4 regions of the Streptomyces callyspongiae genome follow, and region 3 is predicted to be linked to each of the others. Evidence: riboswitches for the same ligand, from Rfam matches in the RefSeq annotation. Region 3 holds a riboswitch; each other region holds the start of a gene.
What was found. Region 3 has a riboswitch for cyclic di-AMP ahead of ACL06G_RS14130 (transglycosylase SLT domain-containing protein). Riboswitches for the same ligand answer to the same signal wherever they lie in the genome.
Positions count from the first base shown of each region.

Region 1: linked by a shared signal. The riboswitch ahead of ACL06G_RS18300 (M23 family metallopeptidase) and the one ahead of ACL06G_RS14130 (transglycosylase SLT domain-containing protein) in region 3 are both predicted to bind cyclic di-AMP.
Region 2: linked by a shared signal. The riboswitch ahead of ACL06G_RS09470 (peptidoglycan DD-metalloendopeptidase family protein) and the one ahead of ACL06G_RS14130 (transglycosylase SLT domain-containing protein) in region 3 are both predicted to bind cyclic di-AMP.
Region 4: linked by a shared signal. The riboswitch ahead of ACL06G_RS04680 (LysM peptidoglycan-binding domain-containing protein) and the one ahead of ACL06G_RS14130 (transglycosylase SLT domain-containing protein) in region 3 are both predicted to bind cyclic di-AMP.

Region 1 covers NZ_JBJZOM010000019.1:77,771-80,969, forward strand. Annotated here, with positions in the region: gene ACL06G_RS18290 (hypothetical protein) at 1-93, opposite strand, end outside; gene ACL06G_RS18295 (hypothetical protein) at 398-964, shown strand; cyclic di-AMP (ydaO/yuaA leader) riboswitch at 1,274-1,431, shown strand; gene ACL06G_RS18300 (M23 family metallopeptidase) at 1,444-2,646, shown strand; gene ACL06G_RS18305 (PPOX class F420-dependent oxidoreductase) at 2,976-3,199, opposite strand, start outside.
Region 2 covers NZ_JBJZOM010000008.1:9,761-12,959, reverse strand. Annotated here, with positions in the region: gene ACL06G_RS09475 (SPFH domain-containing protein) at 1-73, opposite strand, end outside; gene ACL06G_RS09470 (peptidoglycan DD-metalloendopeptidase family protein) at 332-1,573, opposite strand; cyclic di-AMP (ydaO/yuaA leader) riboswitch at 1,577-1,769, opposite strand; gene ACL06G_RS09465 (oxidoreductase) at 2,213-3,127, opposite strand.
Region 3 covers NZ_JBJZOM010000012.1:135,682-138,880, forward strand. Annotated here, with positions in the region: gene ACL06G_RS14120 (S8 family peptidase) at 1-417, shown strand, start outside; gene ACL06G_RS14125 (SCO4226 family nickel-binding protein) at 500-748, opposite strand; cyclic di-AMP (ydaO/yuaA leader) riboswitch at 1,352-1,534, shown strand; gene ACL06G_RS14130 (transglycosylase SLT domain-containing protein) at 1,539-2,294, shown strand; gene ACL06G_RS14135 (XdhC family protein) at 2,426-3,199, opposite strand, start outside.
Region 4 covers NZ_JBJZOM010000004.1:86,713-89,911, reverse strand. Annotated here, with positions in the region: gene ACL06G_RS04685 (DNA repair ATPase) at 1-1,125, shown strand, start outside; gene ACL06G_RS04680 (LysM peptidoglycan-binding domain-containing protein) at 1,153-1,809, opposite strand; cyclic di-AMP (ydaO/yuaA leader) riboswitch at 1,811-1,968, opposite strand; gene ACL06G_RS04675 (response regulator transcription factor) at 2,659-3,199, shown strand, end outside.

The DNA of each region.
Region 1 (3,199 bases), on a different contig from region 3:
CGTGCTGGTGATGCCTGCAACCGCAACGGTGAGCGCGGCACCCGCGAGCCCGCGAGCAGCCCGAGACGGATGCGCCGTGGAATGCGCACGCATGAACGACCTCCAAACATTCGGGGCGTGGCGCGCCGTCGCGCCGTGGACGTACTCGAAGGACGCCCCGAGTCCGCTTCCGAGTCGAACCCGCGGCGACAGGTTTCGCCTGTCGTCGGCCGTTGTCGGTGGCAGTGTTCCGGGTTCCGCTTTTCGTGGCCTCCGGTGCCGCAACGGTGCTGCCCGGGCCGTGGGACTGCCCGGTTCGGCGGGATGGACGGGTGAACCGCCGCCCGGCGCCCCCGTGCGGGTGAGCAGGCTGATCCGGGCGGGTGACCCGGTGGCGGGGTGGCTCGTTGGTCCCGGCATGGCTGTGATGCTCACGCAGTGGTCGCCGGTGCCGTGGTCGGGGGAAACGGTTTCCCGTCCGTCGCCGCCGCCTGCCGAGGGGACTGCGCCCACGCCGATCTACGAGTCGTTGGTGCGCGAGTGGGCGCGTGCGGGCCGGGCCGTTCCCGGCGGACTCCGGGGCGACAGTGGCGCATCGGGCATGGCCGAGGTGGGCCGGTGGCCCGCTGAGGATCGTGCGCCCCATCCGTACGGCGTCGCGCCGGGGGCCTTCGGCTCCTTCGCGGAGGCGGTGCCCGCGCAGGAGACCGGGACGCGGGACGTCTCCGGTGCGTACGGGCGGCCCGCACGCCACCTCTCCGCCGTCGTGCAGTCGGGCACCCAGCCGCACGTCTCCGGGTACGGCGACGGCGGCGGCGAGGGCCGTCCCGACGGCTGGGGGTACGGAGAGGGGAGCCGGTCGGACCGCGCTGCCGGGAGCGGCGGGGCGTCCCCGGGCCGCGGCGGCGAGACGTCCACCGCCCAACTGCCGGATTCCGGGGCGGCGTCGGGCGGCCCGGCCTGGGAGCGCGTGCGCATCCTGTGACGCACGGCCGTGCCACCGACCCGGCCGGACCGCCCGGTGCGCGAGGCGCCGCACGGGCGGAAGTGACGCCTCCTCATGGGTGCACGACGTGACGGATCTGTGATCACCCTCGGAGCCGGCACGCTGACGCCAGGTGTCGGCGTGTCCGTAATGGCGTCCGATGAGTCAAGCGTCCCCGTCAAAGCATCGGCAAAATCGACGGACGGGCTTGGAATCGCCGAGCCAGGTCTATTAACGTTCGATAACGCAGCGCGGTCGTCACTGCCGTCACACCAGGCGGCTCCGTGCACTGTCGCCTAATCCTTCACGTGTTTCACCGCGCGGACGCATCGTGCGGATGAAGCATCGAGGGAGCCGGGGAACCACCAACTCCGGGGTGAATCGAACGGCCCCAGCCGGGGCCCGACGTAGGAGACCTTCCTGCTCCGAACCCGTCAGCTAACCCGGTAGGCGCGAAGGAAGGAAAGGAGAGCGCCCTCGTGGCGTCCACCAGATTCGCCCCCGAGGCCGGCGGAGCACCCGAGGCCTACGGGCCCGCGCGCCTGTACGGCCACACCGGCCCCACCACGTCCTTCCCGCAGGTCGTCCCGACCGGCGGCAGCACCGGCGGCTCCGACGACACACTGACGGGACTGCCTCCCTACGCCGAGGGCAACGCCGCGGACGCGTCCGACTGGGCCTACGGCCCCGAGGACGACGGGTCCTACGGCGAGTGGAATCCGACCGCCGAGTCCGTGCGCCCGGTGCGCGGCCGGCACCGCGTGGCGAAGCAGCGCGGCGGCATGGCCCGCAGCGGAGCGGTGCTGGGGGTCGGCATGATCGCCGCGGTCGGAGCGGGCGGCATGGCGGGAGCGAAGGAGCGGCCCGCGGCCATGTCCGTGCCCGACCTCGACTCCCTCGCCGGGTCCGTCGCCGGCGAGCTGCCCGACCGTCTCGCCGGCCTCGTCCCGGACGGCGGCGACGAGAACGGCACCGCCACGGTCGCGTCCCCGGCGCCGCTGACGTCCGTCACCGCGGTCGCCCCCGACACCGGCGCGGACACCACCACGGACACCGATGCGGGCGACGCGCTGCGGGCCCGCATCCTGGAGCAGGCCGCACAGCAGCAGAGCGCGGCCGACGCCACCGCCCGCGAGGAGGCCGAGAACGCCGCCGCGCAGCAGGCGTCCCAGGCCGCCGCGGACAAGGCGGAGGCGGCGCGCAAGGCGGAGGAGGAACGCAAGCGGAAGGCTGCCGAGGAAGCCGCGCGCAAGGCCGAGCAGGAGCGGCTGGCACGTCTGGCCGCCAGCTACACGGCACCGGTCACCTCCTACACCCTCACCTCCGGCTTCGGAGCCGCCGGGAGCATGTGGACGGCCGACCACACCGGCCAGGACTTCGCCGCCCCCACCGGCACCCCCGTGTCCGCCGTCCATGCCGGAACCGTCAAGGAAGCCGGCTGGGCGGGCAGTTACGGCTACCGGATCGTGCTCGAACTCGAGGACGGCACCGAGGTCTGGTACTGCCACCTGTCGTCGATGAACGTCTCCGTCGGTACGCAGGTCACCACCAAGGACGTCATCGGGAACGTCGGGGCCACCGGCAACACCACCGGACCCCACCTGCACCTGGAGGTCAGGCCGGGCGGCGGCGACCCGATCGACCCGCTGGCCTGGCTGCGGAGCAAGGGCCTCGGCATCTGACGGGCCGCATGGCCCCCCACGACAGCCGGACGGGTGCCCCCGTCCCGTCCGGCACACTCCACCCCCCACATCGCGTCCCGCCACGAGGACGCGACCGCCGTCCCGTCGCCGGACGGGACCGCGTCGTCCTCCCCCACGGCAGCGCTCGTCTCCGGAAGGGACGGGGCGGCGGTCACCGGGGACGGTACGTCCCCTCCTTCCCGGACTCCGGCGGCCCTGGTGCATACCCCCCGACACCAGGGCCGCCGGTCTCCTCCGGCAACGCGGCAGGGACCCGCGGCAGAGCGGGCACCCGCCGCCCCGTCACCCGGCAGGCGGCACCTCCCCGTTCAGCGCCGCAGCTGCCCGTAGGCATGGCGCACGTGCAGACGCACCACCCGGCGGCGCTGGTCGACCATCGCCGCCCGGTACTCGCTCCAATCGGCGTGCTCCCCCGAGATCGCCCGGTAGAGGTCGACCAGCTCCTCCACCGTCCGGTCGTACGGATCCGCCGCCATCTCCGACAGCTCCGCGTCGCCCTCCGCCACCGTCCAGGCCCAGCCGTCCGCCGTGG
Region 2 (3,199 bases), on a different contig from region 3:
GTGTCTGGCCGTGTGAAGCCACGAACTCCCCCTGTCGTGTGATCTCGGTCTGCGGCTCCCCATCCCACACCATGCATTCCAGCCAGAGACAGCGGGGCGCGCCGATCGTGACGCGACCGGTACGGGACGAGGGGAGGCGCGGACGTCTCGGCTCTCCTTCTCCGACGCACCCGGGCCTTTCAGGGTTGAGAGGGGTGGTCCGGACGGAGGCGTCGGCCGCCACGGAAGGGAGCGGGCGCCGGTTGCGTGGTGGGGGAGTGGCCGGAAACGACACCGCCCGGCGTCCCCTTCACGGGGAGCCGGGCGGCGTGCGATGCGCGGGGCGGTCGGGTCAGAGGGTGACGCCGTTCGCCCGCAGGTACTCGACCGGGTCGATGTCCGAGCCGTAGTCCGGGCCGGTGCGCACCTCGAAGTGCAGGTGCGGGCCGGTGCTGTTGCCGGTGGTGCCGACGGCGCCTATGGCCTGGCCGGCCTCGACCCGCTGACCGGCCGAGACCGACAGCGAGGAGAGGTGGCCGTACTGGCTGTAGCGGCCGTCGTCGTGCTGGATGACGATCTGGTTGCCGTAGGCACCGCCCCAGCCGGCGGAGACGACCGTGCCGTTGGCGGCGGCCTTGACCGTGGTGCCGGTGGCGGCGGCGAAGTCCACACCGGTGTGGTAGCCGCTGGACCAGCTGCTGCCCGCCTGGTGGTACGGGGTGCTGGTGGGGGCGTCGACCGGTGCGGAGAAGCCGCTGGCCGCCGAGTCGGCGGAGGTGGTCTCGGTCTCGGTGGATCCGGCCTTGCTCTCCGACGCCTCGTTGCCGGAGTCCTTGCTCCCGGCCTTCGTGTCGGCGGTCTTCTTCGCGGAGCTCTCCGACGTGCTCTTCCCGGTCTTGCCCGAGTCGCCCTTGCCGGATTCGGCGGCGTTCAGCGTGAACTCCTGGCCGGGGAAGATGAGGTCGGGGTTGCCGCCGATGACCTCGCGGTTGTCCTCGTACACGGTGTGCCAGCCACCGTCGACGTCGTGGGAGCGAGCGATCTGGAAGAGCGTGTCGCCGCTGACCACGGTGTAGCTCGAGGGGGCGATCTTCCGCGAGTCCTCGGAGCGGGAGGCCTTCTTCGGGGCGGATCGGGCGGTGTCCTCGGACTGCGGGGCGGCCGAGGCCGCGTCGCCGCTGCCGTCCGGGTCGACATCCGGGGCGCCGCTGTTCTGCTGCAGGCCGGCCTGCGGGCCGCAGACGGGCCAGGCGCCCGGCCCCTGCTGCGCCAGCAGCTTCTCGGCCGCGGCTATCTGCTGGTCCTTGGTGGCCAGGTCGGCGCGCGGCGCGTACGCGGTACCGCCCGCGGCCTCCCAGCTGGACTGGGTGAACTGCAGGCCACCGAAGAAGCCGTTGCCGGTGTTGATGCTCCAGTCGCCGCTGGACTCGCACTCCGCGACCTTGTCCCAGGTGTCGACGGAAGCTGCCTGGGCCCCGCCCGCGGTGGCGAGGGGGAGGGCGATGCCGGCGCCGCCCGCGGTCAGGGCGAGAGCGGTGGCGCGGCGGGCGAAGCGCTGGGTCTTGGGGCGACGATGACGTCCACGTGCAGACATGCTGATGGTCCTCTCCGACGCCTGCGAGGTGAGCTGTCGGGTTCGGGCTGGAGTTGCCCGGTCGCCTGCGCGAGCGCCACGAGCGGCGCGCTCACTGCGACTTCACCCCTAGCCGTTCCGGGCACACGGACTCCCGGCGCGGCACTTACCTGGGTCCCCCACTCCTGCCGTTCATGGGTCACGGGTGGCACCTGCACCGGGCGGCAGGACTCGGCGTCCCGGTTCAGGTCCGCCGCTCAGCGCGACGGCGTGGGAACCAAAGCACATCGGTTTCGCCGACGGCAAGAAAACGGACAGCGCGGAAGATCGTCACAAAGGCTTCACGGGCTCTCGACGCGACGGTCCGCTCCGTTCCGTTTTCGCTCGGTTGTGTCGATCTTCCCTCTTGTGGCGCGAAGTGGGCGCGTGACCAGGGATGTTGAGAAGGGCCCATCGAAAGGGCGGGCGCGAATGACTCCGTATCGTGACCGCGGTGTTATTCGCGTCACGCCCCCAATGGCAAACCCGTATCTACGGGTGCGGAGTGATGCAAAACGGGCCAGACGGGCAAAAGGTGCCTTCTGTCTTTTCGTCGCTTCCACTCCACAAAGGTGGCAACTGGCGCGCGTTGGCGTGAAACGGGGCTCGGGTGCCGTCGCGTCAGCCGAGGGCGTCGAAGCGCACCCCGGTCAGGTCCTCGGAGAGACCCCACAGCCGTTCCGCCGTGGAGTCGTCCCGCGTCCACGGAGCACGCCACGACCGGCCCGGCCCACCGCGCAACCCCAGGACCCTCGGCCCGGTGAAACTGTCGGGCACGACCTCCTCCGACGTCGCCGCGTACAGGGTGGCGGCGGCGCCCAGCTCGGCGGGGGAGCCGACCGCCGCGTTCGCCAGGCGCATGAACCGCTCCCCGACGCGGTCACCGGCCAGGCGCGGCCCCTTCGTCTGCAGTTCGGTCGCCGAGTACCCGGGGTGGGCCGCTGCGGCGATCAGGTCCCGGCCGTTGACGCGGCGCGCCAACTCGTGCGTGAAGAGCAGATTGGCCGTCTTGGAGCGGCCGTACGCCATCCAGCGCCGGTACCGGCGCTCGCAGTGCGGATCGCGCAGGTCGACGTTGCCCAGGACGTGCATGAGGCTGGAGACGGTCACCACCCGCGCGCCCTCCGCCGCCAGCAGCCGGTCCATGAGCAGGCCCGTCAGGGCGAAGTGGCCGAGGTGATTGACGCCGAACTGCATCTCGAAGCCGTCGGCGGTCCTCGCATGCGGGACCGCCATGAGGCCCGCGTTGTTCACCAGCAGGTGCAGCGGCTCGTCCGGGAGTGCCGCCGCGAACGCCCGGACGCTCTTCAGATCGGCGAGGTCGAGCTGCCGCAGTTCCGCATCGGCCTCCGGCACCTCGGACAGCAGCCGGGCCAGCGCCTGCTCGCCGCGGCCCCGGCTCCGGCATCCCAGCACCACGCGGCAGCCCCGCCGCGCCAGCTCGCGGGCGGTGACATAGCCCAGACCGCTGTTGGCCCCGGTCACCACCGCGGTGCGACCGCCCTGCCCGGGGATCCTCCGTGCCGTCCAGCCCATGACGTCTTCCGTTCCTCGTCCGTGCGGCGCGCCGTCCTGCGGCCCGGCCCCGGCCTGCCCGCGTCCTGCGGG
Region 3 (3,199 bases):
GAGCGGTCCATCGACTCGGGCGTGACGTACGCGATCGCCGCCGGCAACGGCAACATCCTCGGTTGGCCGCAGGACGCCTGCGACTCCAGCCCGGCGCGGGTGCCGGCGGCGATCACCGTCGGCGCCACCGACCGGGAGGACCAGCGCGCCTCGTTCTCCAACTACGGGACGTGCGTCGACCTGTTCGCACCGGGCGTGGACATCGTCTCGGCGTGGAACGACGGCGGGAGCGACACGCTCAGCGGCACCTCGATGGCGACCCCGCACGTCACAGGCGCCGCAGCGCTGTATCTGTCGCAGCACCCCTCCGCGGGGCCTGCGCAGGTGCGGGACGCCGTGGTGGACAACGGGACGGCCGGTGTGGTGGGCGACCCCCGCACCGGGTCGCCGAACGTGCTGCTGTACTCGCTGTTCTGAGCCAGGACGGCGACGTCCGATCGCCCCGTCGCGGCCGGTGGGCCGCGGCGGGGCGATGCCGTGCGAGGGGCGGTGCGGCCGCTCAGACGGACAGCGGCACCTCGTGGATCTGTGCGGCGGGGTGGCCGGTGCGCTCGTGGACGCGCTGCACCGCCTCGCGGGAGGGTGCCTCGGACAGGCAGTAGACGACTCCGGCGTCGGGGTCGGCCCAGGCCCGCTCGAAGTGCACGTTCTCCTCACCCTCGATCGCCAGGTCCGCCTGGTGGGCTTCCCTGAGCTGGTCGGCGGTGATCCCCTTCATCCCTTCGTGGACGTCCATGAACCTGGCCATGACGATGCACCTCCGAATTCGTGCGTGCCCTTCCATCGTGCTCCCGGACACCGGCGCACGGCCACTGCCACGGCCCGGCACCGGAACAGAGGACTGTCTCGGGACACCCGGCCGCAGCACTGGGCGACCGTCCGCTCACCCGGCGCGAGCGATCCGGATCAGGCGCGCGCGGACTCGCACACCGAAAATCAACCAAAGGCCGCAGGGCGGACATGCCGGCCCTCGGTGGTCGCGCCCGGCATCCGACGTACCACCGGACACCAACACGCGGAAATAATCGGACATACGACGCACACTGCGGCCCTGTGGCTGGACTCACACGACCCGGTACCGCTTCTTCGGGAACCGAGGAGACCCGCGCCACCTTGATTCTCAATTCCCTTTGCACGCAGACCGCTTAGGAATCGGAAGCACAGAGCCCCTCTCACGCTCGGAAAAGACGCCGTTGCATAGCGTCCACAAGTTCCCCCGCCGGAAGATCGGAAAGGCGAAACAGGGCATTCCCGCCGCTTGTCTCCGTCAATTCGGCTGTGTTCCTATGTGCTCGCTTCCGCACGACATGGCGGGAGCTCCGCACCCGGAACGCCGAATCCTGCCGGCCGGTGGCGGAAAGCGCAGCAATCAACAGCGGCAGGAGCGGGGGAACCAGGTAAGCGCCGTACCGCACTGCGGTCCGGCTTGGGGTGAAGCCATGCCTCGTCACGCCCACGCGGGACGGGAATTGGCCGGGCACTTCTTCTCGCCCGAATCCGACAGCTCACCTCGCAGGCGTAAGAGAGGAATCACGCCCATGTCCCGTGGACGCCACCGTCGCCCGCGTATCCAGATCAACTCCCGTCAGCTTTCCCGCCTTTCCGCCGTGCTTGTGGCAGGCGGGGCGCTCGCCGCGCCCCTCGCCGCTGCGGGCACCGCGCAGGCCGCCCCGCAGGGCGCCCAGCACGCCGCTGCGGCCGGCACCGTGAAGACCTCCGCCAAGGCCGAGCAGCAGGCCGCGGAGACCTACACCGTCGCCAGCGGCGACACCCTCTTCCGGATCGCCGAGGCCCACGAGGTCGACGGCGGCTGGCAGAGCCTCTACAAGGCCAACAAGGAAACGGTCGGCGACAACCCCGACCTGATCTTCCCCGGCCAGGAACTGACCCTCGAGGCCGCGCCGGCCCCGAAGAAGCAGGGCGGGGACGAGCAGTCCTCCGCCTCCACGGCGAGCGCCGACCAGGCCTCCTACCCGGACAACCTGGACGGCTGGATCCGCGAGGCGCTGTCCATCATGCAGGAGAACGGCATCCCGGGTACCTACGAGGGCATCCACCGCAACATCATGCGCGAGTCCAGCGGTGACCCGAGCGCCATCAACAACTGGGACATCAACGCCCAGAACGGTACGCCCTCCATCGGGCTGCTGCAGGTCATCAAGCCGACCTTCGACGCCTACCACGTCGACGGCACGGCCTGGGACCAGTACGACCCGGTCGCCAACATCGTGGCCGCCTGCAACTACGCGGCGGACCGCTACGGATCGATCGACAACGTCAACGGCCCCTACTGAGCGGACGCCGCAGACGACACCGGGCTCAGGCCGCTTCCCCGTCCCGGCGGGGAAGCGGCCCGAGTCGTTCCCGGGCGCCCTCGCAGGCGTCCTCCCGGCCGTCGGCACACCGGCACACCGGCCGGCGCGATTCAGTCCGGCAGGGCGGACGAGCCGCCCGCGTCACCGTCGTGGTGAAGGGGCATGCGGCCGCCGGTCAGCGGCCGGCCGGATCCGCCGCGGCGCGACGCCACCACCTCCGCCGCGATGGACAGCGCCACCTCCTCCGGCGTCCGTGCCCCCAGGTCGAGCCCGATCGGCGAGTGCAGACGGGCGAGTTCGGCCTCCGTCAACCCTGCCTCCCGCAACCGCGCGAGACGGTCGGCATGGGTGCGGCGCGACCCCATCGCTCCGACGTACGCCACGGGCAGCCGGAGCGCACGCTCCAGCAACGGCACGTCGAACTTCGGATCGTGGGTGAGGACGCACACCACGGTGCGCTCGTCGACGGCAGTCCGGTCCAGGTAGTCGTGCGGCCAGCCGACGACGACCTCGTGGGCCTCCGGGAAGCGTTCCGTCGTGGCGAACACCGGCCGGGCGTCGCAGACCGTGACGTGATGGCCGAGGAACCGGCCCGTCCGCACCAGTGCGGCGGCGAAGTCGACCGCGCCGAACACCAGCATCCGGGGCGGCTCGACGCTGGACTCCACCAGGAGCCTGACCGGCTCGCCGCACCGGCTGCCCTCTGCCCCGACCTCGAAGGTGCCGGTGCGTCCCGCCTCCAGCATCGCCCGTGCCTCGGCCGCCGCGGTGCGGTCCAGTTCCGGCGGGCCGCCCAGGGAGCCCGAGCGGGCGGCGCCGCGCGGCGTGCTGCCGTCCGGCCGCACCAGCAGCGCGCCGCCCAGGAGTTCGGGCGGCCCCGCCAC
Region 4 (3,199 bases), on a different contig from region 3:
TCGGCCCGCGACCGGCTGGGCCTCGACCGGTTCCGCCCCCGCGTGCAGCCCGGATTCGTACGGAACCGGCTGATCGACGAGGTGTACCTGCCGCTCGTCGGGGACGCGCTGGCCCGCCAGATCGGCACGGCGGGAGCGGACGGCGGGGCCGCGGGGCAGGGCATGCTGCTGCTGTTGTCCCCGCCCGGCTACGGCAAGACCACGCTGATGGAGTACGTCGCGGCGCAACTCGGCATGCTCTTCGTGACGGTGGACGGGCCGGCGCTCGGCCGTCGCACCACCTCGCTCGACCCGGCGGCGGCACCCGACGCGGCGGCGCGGCGCGAGCTGGAGAAGATCGACCTCGCGCTGCGCCTCGGGGACAACGTGCTGCTCCATCTGGACGACATCCAGCACACCTCGCCGGAACTGCTCCAGAAGTTCATCCCGCTGTGCGATGCGCAGCGGCGGATCGAGGGCGCCGACCGCGCCTACGACCTGCGGGGCAAACGGTTCGCCGTGTGCATGGCGGGCAATCCGTTCACCGAGTCGGGCGGCCGCTTCCGTATCCCGGACATGCTGGCGAACCGGGCGGACGTGTGGAACCTCGGAGACGTGCTGGGAGGAAGGGAGGACCTGTTCGCACTGAGCCACGTCGAGAACGCCCTGACCGCACACCCGGTGCTGGCGCCGCTGGCCGACCGGGAGCGGGAGGACCTGGACCTGCTGGTCGGGATGGCCGAGGGCGACCCGGGCGCGACCGCCGACCGTCTCGTCCACCCCTACGGCCCGGAGGAGCGGCAGCGCGTCGTCGCGGTGCTGCGCAACCTGTTGCGGGTGCGGGACACCGTGCTGCGCGTGAACGCCGCCTACATCGCGTCGGCGGGAGAGGCGCAGGAGTTCCGTACGGAGCCACCCTTCCTGCTCCAGGGGTCCTACCGCGACACCAACCGGTTGGCCGGACGTCTCTCCGGAGTCATGAACGACGAGGAGCTGGAGCAGCTGCTCGACGACCACTACGCGGCCGAGGCGCAAGCGCTGGCCTCCGGCGCAGAGGCCGCGCTGCTGAAGCTGGCGGAGCTGCGGGGACGCCTCGGCCCGGCCCAGCGGACCCGCTGGGCCGAGCTCAAGCGGGAGTTCGGGTAGGGCGCGGGCGGGGTCCGCGCGCGGCGGTCACCTGATCACGAGTTGCTGCCCGGGCAGGATCAGGTCCGGGTCGCCCCCCACGACGGAGCGGTTGTCGCGGTAGATCTGCTGCCAAGTGGTGCCGTGGGCCGCGGCGATTCCGCTGAGGGTGTCGCCGGAGCGCACGGTGTAGGCCGTGCCGGACGACGCGGGCCCCTGGGTGTTCTGCTGGGGAGCGGACGGTTGCGGCGGCGCCGGTTGCGGGGCCGTCTCCTGGGGGGCGGGCGGCTGGGGAGCGGGCTCCGGCGCCACGTCGGCGGACGGTGCGGTGGAGGTCAGACCGCCCTGGCTGCCGCAGATCGGCCAGGCACCCGGCCCCTGCATCTCCAGGAGCTCCTCGGCCACACTGATCTGCTGGTTCTTGGTCGCCAGGTCGGCACGCGAGGCGTACCGGGTGCCGCCGGCCGCTTCCCAGCTGGACTGGGAGAACTGGAGGCCGCCGTAGTAGCCGTTGCCCGTGTTGATTCCCCAGTTGCCGCTCGACTCGCACTGGGCGACCTGCTCCCAGGTGTCCACGGAAGCCGCTCTGGCGTTCGATGCCGAGATCAGGGGGAGGGCGAACGCGGCACCCGCCGTTCCGGCCAGAGTGGCGATGCGGGCACGCGTACTGGAGAGACGAGCGCGATACTTGCCAGTGAACAGCATGATGTCTCCTCACCGACGCCTGCGAGGTGAGCTGTCGGGCTCGGGCCGGAGAGTGCCCGTCCGTCCGCTGCCGCGGGCGGATACGCCCCGAGCCGCTCCCTCCTTCGGGTGCGGCGGCCTACCTGGGTCCCCCGCTCCTGCCTACGGCGCTCACGCGACGGAGTTGCCGCGACCGCCGGCAGGATTCGGCGTGACGGTCGCGGTGCCCGTCAGGTGACGAGCGATGCGACCGTAAGCACATCGGACCGGAGTGTTCAAAAACCGACATTCGGGGTGCGGAGTTGGTGTCGCACCTGTGGCGCCAGGCGTTCGCGCTGGTGGGTGCGGCGTGTCGGCAACAGGGGGCGCTCGGCGGGACGTCACCCGGGTGGGCGCAGACCGAATGCGACGCGCCACTGGCGGTCCTGACGCCGCGTCGATCCGACACCGAGGCGTCCGCCGTGTGACGAACGTGTGTGGCGCGGGGGTGCCTGCTCTCAAATTCTCGATGTGAAAACGGGCACGAACGGGCATATGTCGACGTCTCGGGTGGCCCGGGGCGTGAAGGTGCGTTGACCGCTTCGCGGTCGATCTGTAACGCTACGATCGCCATGGGCGGAGTGGTCGCCGTCCATGGAGGCACCCTGTTCGGGGTGGCCGGCAGGGGGAGAACCAAGGATGGAAGGTGGCAGAAATTACCGAGTGAAGTCTGCTTCCTCTTGAACTTGTGTGCCGGCACTGGGGGTCGGAGAGGTGACTCTCCGCGGCGTTTCGACGGTACGGGCCAGTGTACGTTCGCATTCACATGCCTGGATTTCGGTTGCCTCGATGCGTCGGGAACGGCCGGGGTCTTCGCGGGGAGACCGAGCAGTGACAATTCGTATCATTGTGGCCGACGATCGACGCCTCATCGCGGAGACCCTTTCGGGAGCACTCGCGCAGGTACGGGGTTTCGAAGTCGTGGAAACGCTCGACGACAGCCGCCAGATCATTCCTGCGGTGCGGCGCACCAAACCGTCGGTTGCGGTTCTGGGGGTTTGCGAGCCCGCCGGGAACGAGATCCGGCTTGCCGATGAACTCCGCGTCGCCGTGCCCGGCTGCGGAGTTGCCGTCATCACCTCACGTCCGTCCAGGGAGGTGATGAGACGTGCTGCGGGCGGCGCGTTCAGCGTGATCCCGAGTCATGCGCGACTGAACCATCTGATCCATGCGATCCGGGGGATCGTGGCGGGCTGTCACACGATCGACCCGTCGCTCCTGAGGGCGCGGCGCACCGGTCGTCCGCTGAGCGAGCGGGAGAGGGAGGTGCTGCGATTGACGGCTGACGGAGCTCCGATCAAGGAGATAGCGGCCGAGCTCTACCTGTCTCCCGGTACCGTCAGGAATGTCACCTCCAGTGCCATCAAGAAGC